DNA from 2 places in the Cryobacterium sp. Hh7 genome. Region 1 is predicted to be linked to the other one. Evidence: riboswitches for the same ligand, from Rfam matches in the RefSeq annotation. Region 1 holds a riboswitch; the other holds the start of a gene.

The links. Region 1 has a riboswitch for thiamine pyrophosphate ahead of E3T43_RS09230 (YkoF family thiamine/hydroxymethylpyrimidine-binding protein). Riboswitches for the same ligand answer to the same signal wherever they lie in the genome.
Region 2: it holds a riboswitch for thiamine pyrophosphate, as region 1 does, so the genes downstream of both, E3T43_RS01965 (ECF transporter S component) here and E3T43_RS09230 (YkoF family thiamine/hydroxymethylpyrimidine-binding protein) in region 1, are expected to answer to the same signal.

The regions. Positions count from the first base shown of each region.
Region 1 covers NZ_SOHG01000026.1:43,757-47,277, reverse strand. The annotation lists gene E3T43_RS09245 (hypothetical protein) at 1-100, shown strand, start outside; gene E3T43_RS09240 (hypothetical protein) at 263-1,030, opposite strand; gene E3T43_RS09235 (PadR family transcriptional regulator) at 1,027-1,371, opposite strand; TPP riboswitch at 1,445-1,555, shown strand; gene E3T43_RS09230 (YkoF family thiamine/hydroxymethylpyrimidine-binding protein) at 1,573-2,211, shown strand; gene E3T43_RS09225 (ECF transporter S component) at 2,234-2,833, shown strand; gene E3T43_RS09220 (ABC transporter ATP-binding protein) at 2,826-3,521, shown strand, end outside.
Region 2 covers NZ_SOHG01000012.1:123,215-126,735, reverse strand. The annotation lists gene E3T43_RS01970 (ABC transporter ATP-binding protein) at 1-776, opposite strand, end outside; gene E3T43_RS01965 (ECF transporter S component) at 785-1,423, opposite strand; TPP riboswitch at 1,457-1,566, opposite strand; gene E3T43_RS01960 (hypothetical protein) at 1,904-2,230, opposite strand; gene dinB (DNA polymerase IV) at 2,257-3,471, opposite strand.

The DNA of each region.
Region 1 (3,521 bases):
GATCGCCCGGTCGAAGCCGCTGCGGCGCACCCTGCTGGCCGGGTCGATCGCGCTGCAGCCGGTCGCGATCGTGCTGCTCTGGTTTGTCGGGTATCCCTGAGCTCGTACTTTGCCCATTTTTTTTCGCCGACCCGTGAGTTTCTGACGTCGAGCCGTGAGTTTCGACCCCAAACCGCGCCGGAATCGGGGTCAAACTCACGGCTCGGCGGCCGCGCCGGGGTCAAACTCACGGTTCGAGGGCGAGAGCCGTGGCCACGGCCGATTAGCGCTCGAGCGGCTCGCCGAACAGCACGAACAGCCAGACCACGATCGACGCAGCCACCATCGACCAGGTGACCACGCCGAGGAACAGGCGCGTCGAGAACGACGGCCGGAATTCGGGCGACCCGCCCGGGTCGACAATCGCGTCGTCACTCAGGGAATGGCTCGCCTGACTCCAGATCGCCGGAACGAGCACGAGCAGCGCGGAGACGATCACGATTGGCAGGGCGGGCACGGTATAGAGCACTCTCGAGCTGCTCCACAGCCCGAGGCCAAGAGAGGTGCCGAGACCCAATAGCGCCGCGACCACGACCATCCAGGCGCGCAAGCGCAGGCGTGCGAGCGCCTTGAGAAATGTCGGCACGAGCACGATCACGACGACTGCGGCAACGAACACCGCGAGTGTTTTCAGGTCGATCTTCACCGCCGTACCATGCACGAGCGGGAGGGCGGAAAGCAGGAAGCCGAAGAGTCCGAACGCTCCGAGACCGGCCAGCAAACCCCCACGGTTCACTCGGCGCAGCGGGATGGTCGGCAGGCCCAGCTCGGCCGCGTAGCGCTTGGGGCTGCCGAAGCACTCCAGGGCGCTCGTGCCGGAATCGGCGCGAAACTCCCGAGCGCTGGCCAGCGCATCTCCGATTGCGTCGCCGCGCACGCCGAGCAGCCGCAGTTCGATGGTGAACTCGTCGAACCAGGTGGCGTCGTCGGTCACTTTAGAGCGGATGTCGGTGCTTCCGTTGTCGGGATCGCGCGGGTTGCTGGTCATCATGATTCGGCCGGCCCTTTCTGCAGATGGTCGTGCACGGTGGTGGAGAAGAGTTGCCAGTGGGCGGCTTGGTCTTCGAGCTCCTGCCGTCCGTCGTCGGTGAGCGAGAAGTACTTGCGGCCAGGTCCCCCGGCGCCCGGTCGCCATTCGGCGGCGATCCAGCCGGCGGCTTCGAAGCGCGTGAGCAGCGGATAGAGCGTGCCACCCTTGATGGCGCCGAAGCCGGCGGATTCGAGCGCCGATGCGATCGCGTAGCCGTAGGTCGGGCCGGGCGCCAGCGTGCGGAGCACGCAGAGGCCAAGGGCGGCGCGCATCCACTCGGCTGGCCAGGTTTTCGGTTGCATGACTACATAGTCTCACTAGTTAGCCAGACTGTCTACTCGAGGATCAGGCAGCCACGGGCATGCCATACTTTCGTTGTATCAACACGGGAGTCCGATTAATCGGGCTGAGAGGAAGCTGCAGAGGCTTCGACCGTCGAACCTGATCTGGATCATGCCAGCGCAGGGAGGCTGACTCGTCTTTCCCGTGCCCCCACGAAAGAAATGGGCACGATCATTCCAGAAACCCCCTTCACAGCCACACCGGCGGAATTCGGCATTGGCGCGCGCCTCACCCTCGCCGTCATGCGCGACGACTACGCCGCCGTCATTCTCGACGCACTCCAGCAGGCAGATTCGACCGGGATCGCACTTCAAACCGGCGTCGTCAGCACCTACCTGTCCGGCGCCGAACCCGACCTGCTGCGCTACGTCAGCCAGGTCGTCGCCGGCGCGAGCCGCAGCGGAGCCCACGTCACGGCAACCGTGCAATTCTCCCGAGGATGCCCCGGCGAAGTCACCTGCACGCTGCCGCCCACCGGCGGGCTGTTCGCCGAGGTCGTGAACCTCACGCCCACCGGCGTACACGCCGTCGCAGAATGGGCACTGTATCCACTGGATGACGGCACCGGTTCTGCTTCCGCCGATCACATGCGCGACATCTACGCCGCGATCGAGAGCGCCAAGGCCTCCGGGCTCACGGTACACAGCGAGCACTTCGTCACCCGGCTCGAGGGCGACCTCGCCCTCGTGCTGCAGGTCATCGCCGCCGGCTGGATCGTGGCCGGCCGAACGGTGCAGCACGTGGCGACGCACGCGATCCTGTCCCTCAACAGCCCGAGCCTGAACTCCCATGCGTCCTGACGCCGACCAGAAGGAAACAGCCATGCCCACAGCATCCGCCGAGAAAAGGCACTGGAGCCTCAAAGACCTCGTGCTTGTCGTCGTGCTCGGTGTCGTGTTCGGCTTTCTGTACTGGATATTCGTGCAGGCCTGGACCGCCCTGTCGATCGCGATGGGTCCGGCCGGCGACCTCGCGCAGCACTTTCTGCTCGGCTCCTGGCTGCTCGTCGCCCCGATCGCGATCGCCATCGTGCGACGGCCGTTCGCCGGCATCTTTGCGGAGGTTATCGCGTCGGTGATCGAGGTCGTCTTTCTGGGCTCCATGGTCGGGCCGCTGCTCTTCGTCGCCGCCGCCATTCAAGGCGCCGGCAGCGAGATTCCGTTCGCCCTCACTCGCTACCGCAACTACAGCTGGCTGACCTACGCACTTTCGGGGCTGCTCGGCGCCGGGCTGGTGTTCTTCTACTCGGCATTTCGCTCCGGCTGGTACGGCCAGGAGATCTTTCTGCTGCGCCTCGCGATTCAGCTGATCTCCGGCGTGATTCTCGGCGGGCTGCTGGCCAAACTCATCGTCGATGCCCTCGACAAAACCGGCGTCGTCGACAATTTCGCGATCGGCCGCGATCGCCTCGCCCGTGCCTGAGACCGACATCCTGACACTGCAGGACGTGTCGGTGCGATTCCCGCGTCGGCCCGAGGCCGTGCTCAGCGACGTGTCGGTGCGCCTCGCGCCGGGCGAGCAGCTCATCGTGTTCGGCGCCTCCGGTTCGGGCAAATCCACCCTGTTGCAGACCATCACCGGCGTCATTCCGCATTCGGTCGTAGCCTCGCTCGGCGGCAGTGTGCGCATGGGAGGGACGCTCAGCATCGAAACCTCCGTCGTCGAGCTGTCCCGGCTCGTCGGCGTGGTCGCGCAGGACCCCGCATCTTCGGTCTGCCTGCCCGACGTCGAACAGGAGCTTGCCCTGCCGCTCGAAAACCGCGGTGTCGACCCGGCACTTATCTCGGCGCGCATCGATCGCGCGCTTGACGCTGTTCAGGCACGGATGCTGCGACACCGGTCGACCGGGCAGCTGTCCGGCGGCGAAGGCCAGCGCGTGGCCCTCGCCGCCACCCTCATCGCCGAACCGGCCGTGCTCCTGCTGGACGAACCCACCTCGATGCTCGACGCGGCGGGCCTGGGCGCCGTGCGCCGCGCCATCCGTTCGGCCGTCGACACCTACCGGCCGGCCGTCGTGCTGGTCGAACACCGCATCGACGAGTTCACGGGCACGGCGGGAATCGCCGGGCTGCCGCCACGCGCACTCGTGCTCGGCGAGGCCGGAACCGTC
Region 2 (3,521 bases), on a different contig from region 1:
ACGGGAAGCGTGTGTGGCACACCGGGTACCCAGACGCCGGAGGCGGTCAGTGCAACTCCCTGCGCGAGGAGAACGTCGCTCGGGGATCCGTCGGCCAGGACTCCCCCGTCGGCACCCAGAACGATCACCCGGTCGACGAGGTCCTTCCAGATCTCAACCCGATGTTCAATAACGATGAACGTCGAGTCAGTGTGTGCCAGAACGCGGGCGACGGACTCGCGCACCTCCCGCACGCCGACCGGATCGAGATTTGCCGTCGGCTCGTCGAGGAGCAGCAGACCCGGCTGCATGGCCAACACTCCGGCGAGAGCAAGACGCTGTTTTTGGCCGCCCGACAAGGCGGACGTCGGGTGGTCAACGGGGACGTCGAGGCCGACCATCTCGAGGGCATCCTGTACGCGCCGCCAAATTTCCTCGCGCGGCACGCCGATATTTTCGCAACCGAAGGCGACATCATCGCCGACGCGAGCGAGAATTACCTGCGAGTCGGGGTCCTGGAGGACCAGGCCGACCTGACCCCTGGCGTTGCCAGGCTCGGTGCCGTTCACGCGCAGAGTACCGCGTTGCTCGCCCTCTTCGTCGCCGCCGAGCACGCCAGCCAGCGCGTGCAGCAGCGTCGATTTTCCCGAACCGGATGCACCGAGCAGGAGAATCCGCTCGCCAGGCTCGATGCGGAGGGACAGCTCGCTCACCGCCCAGCGCCGCCGACCGGAATGGCGCCAACCCCAGTCGCGGGCGTCGACGGATGCGCCTCCCCGCGTCGCGCCCACCAGCATCCGCTCGCCTAGATCGCGGTTCGACCGGCGATGCGACCCGCCGCGAAGCGGTTGAGCGCGCCCGTGCGAGCCAGGCCGCGCGCAGCGAACCAGGACAGGAGCCCGGCGATAACGACGCCCGAAATAATCGCGCTCACGATATAAATCGTCGCGAATGCGCTCGCTGAACCGGGATACCACAGCACCAGGTCGTTGATGGCCATGGCAAGTCCGGCCCCAGCGCCCGCCAACAACACGACGTAGAGACGATAGTTCGTGTAGAGGAACAGAGCGAAGACAAGCTCGGCGCCAAGACCCTGCACCAGGCCAGACACCAGAGTCAGTGGTCCCCATTGGTTGCCGATCAGCGTGGAAACGACGGCGGCAAGGAGCTCCGTGTACAGCGCGGCCCCGGGTTTGCGAATGATGAGACCGCCGAGCACGCCAGCGAACAGCCAGCCTCCGCCCAGGAGAGCCGATAGGCCCGGCAGCAGCGGCGAAAGTAGACCGCTCAGGGGGTTGCTCGCCTGATTCCAGACGAGGAAGATGACACCGCTCGCGACGCCGATGACGCTGGCAACGACGATGTCGACGACGCGCCAGCGAAAGTTGCGCTTCGTGGCTCCCGCCGGAGCGGATTGCTTGAGTGAACTCGTTGTAGCGTGCACTGTTTCGTGCCCTTTCCGTAGGTGAATACAGGGCACGGGATTGAGAAGCCTCCCTGCGCTGGCATGATCCAGATCAGGTTCGACGGTCGAAGCTTGGTCAGCTTCCTCTCAGCCCGGTTTACCGGACTCCCGTGATCGTGGTCAAGTATAGTGCCCCGCTTAGACTGACGACATGGGGATCACGACATGAGCATCGGCATTCTGCTCGTTTTGGCGGCCCTGTACCTGCTGCTCATGCGCCGGTTCGTTCTACGGCGGCGGCGAATTGCGCAGGGTCTGCCGGTGAGCGGCCCCTGGCACTTTCCGGCCTGGCTGCGCCCAAGAGTGCCGCGCTGGGCGCGGCGACGCTTCGCGCGTCGCCCGCGCCGTCCGCGCGCCGCGCGGCGGTTGCGCCACACTCGCCCGGGCCCACCTTAGCTCCGTGGGCCCATGATCTATCATGGGCCCGGTTTCCGGGCCCGGGCCCCGTGCAGAAAGCGACTACTTCTTTAGGGCTCGGATCACCCGGGCCAAGGCGCGGCCGGCGACGATGAGGAACGGCACACCGACGGCGAGCAGGGCGATGACGTTCGGCTCGAACCGGGCTGTACCGCCCGACTTGACGTACGCGCCGATCGGCAGCGAAACGCCGCCTCCTCCCCCGCCGGACCCGGCCCCGCCCTCACCGGCATCACCGCCGCCAAAGCCGTAATAGGCGAGCGCGACGGGTACCAGGGTGACGCCATCGATCTGTACAGGGTCACCGTACGCCGACTTCACACCGGCGGAACGGAACGTTTCTGCGAGTTTTTCCGGGAGGCTGGTCATGCCATCAGGTTAGCGTGACTGAGACTTCAGGGGCGAGGTGTGAAGTGCGAGGCCGGGCGCACGGTTCCCGCTCCGAATCGTTCGGTCACGGTGTCCACGGCCAGCTCCGCGCCCCGCCAGTCTTCGTCCGGGTCCCAGAGTCCGACCGATCCCGATGCCGTGCCGAGCTGCTCCGCACGCACCCCGATCAGACGCACCCGAATGCCGGAGGCCGCCAGCAGGTCGAACGCCGCCACCGCTTCCTCGTAGATGCGCCGGCCCACATTGCTGGGTTCGGCGAGGGTGCGCGACCGGGTCACCGTACTGAAGTCGGTGTAGCGCAGCTTGAGGGCGACCCGCCTGGCCACGAGATCGCCCCGCCGCAGCCGCACGGCAACGAGGTCACACTGCCGCAGCAATTCGCTGCGTAACCGGTCGATATCCGTCACATCGTGTTCAAAGGTCACCTCGTGGCCGATGCTCTTCTCCTCCCGCTCGAGCGTCACCGCGCGCGGATCACGACCCCAGGACAGCTCGAACAGTTTCTGACCGGATGCCTCCCCCAGCGCTGTGCGCAGTACGTCCAGCGGCGTGTGTGCGATGTCGCCGATCAATTTCAGGCCGAGTCTGCTCAGCGCCTGCTCGGTGGCGGCCCCGACGCCCCACAGCGCCGCGACGGGCAGCGGATGCAGAAACTCGACCGTATCCTCGGCGGGAACGACGAGCAGTCCGTTCGGTTTGGCCAGGCCGGAGGCAAGTTTGGCGACGAACTTGGTAGAGGCCGCGCCCACCGAGCAGACCAGCCCGGTCTCGGCGAACACCCGGGCGCGAATGAGTTCGCCGATCACGGCCGGTGAGCCAAACAGGTTGGTTGCGCCGGCCACGTCGAGGAAGGCCTCGTCGATGCCGAGCCGTTCCACCAGCGGGGTCACGTCATCGAAAATGCTCATGACCCGGCTGGAAAAGTCCCGATAGAGCCCTATGTGCGGCTCGAGCACGATTGCATTCGGGCATTGCCGCAGCGCGAGCGCCATCGGCATAGCCGAGTTCACGCCGTATTTGCGGGCGATGTAGTTGGCCGCAGTGACGACCGACCGGCCGCCGCGGTGGCCGACGATCACGGGCAGGTTGACGAATTCGGGGTGCGACAGCAACTCGACCGACACGAAGAACGCGTCGAGGTCGACGTGCAGCACGGTCGCCGAACGGTCGTCGACGTCGCCCGCCGACACCTGCCGCCCACTGCCGTCCTGTCTACCCACCGAAAAACCCTAACCCGATCCCCCGCCTCTCCACTACCGGCCGACACAGA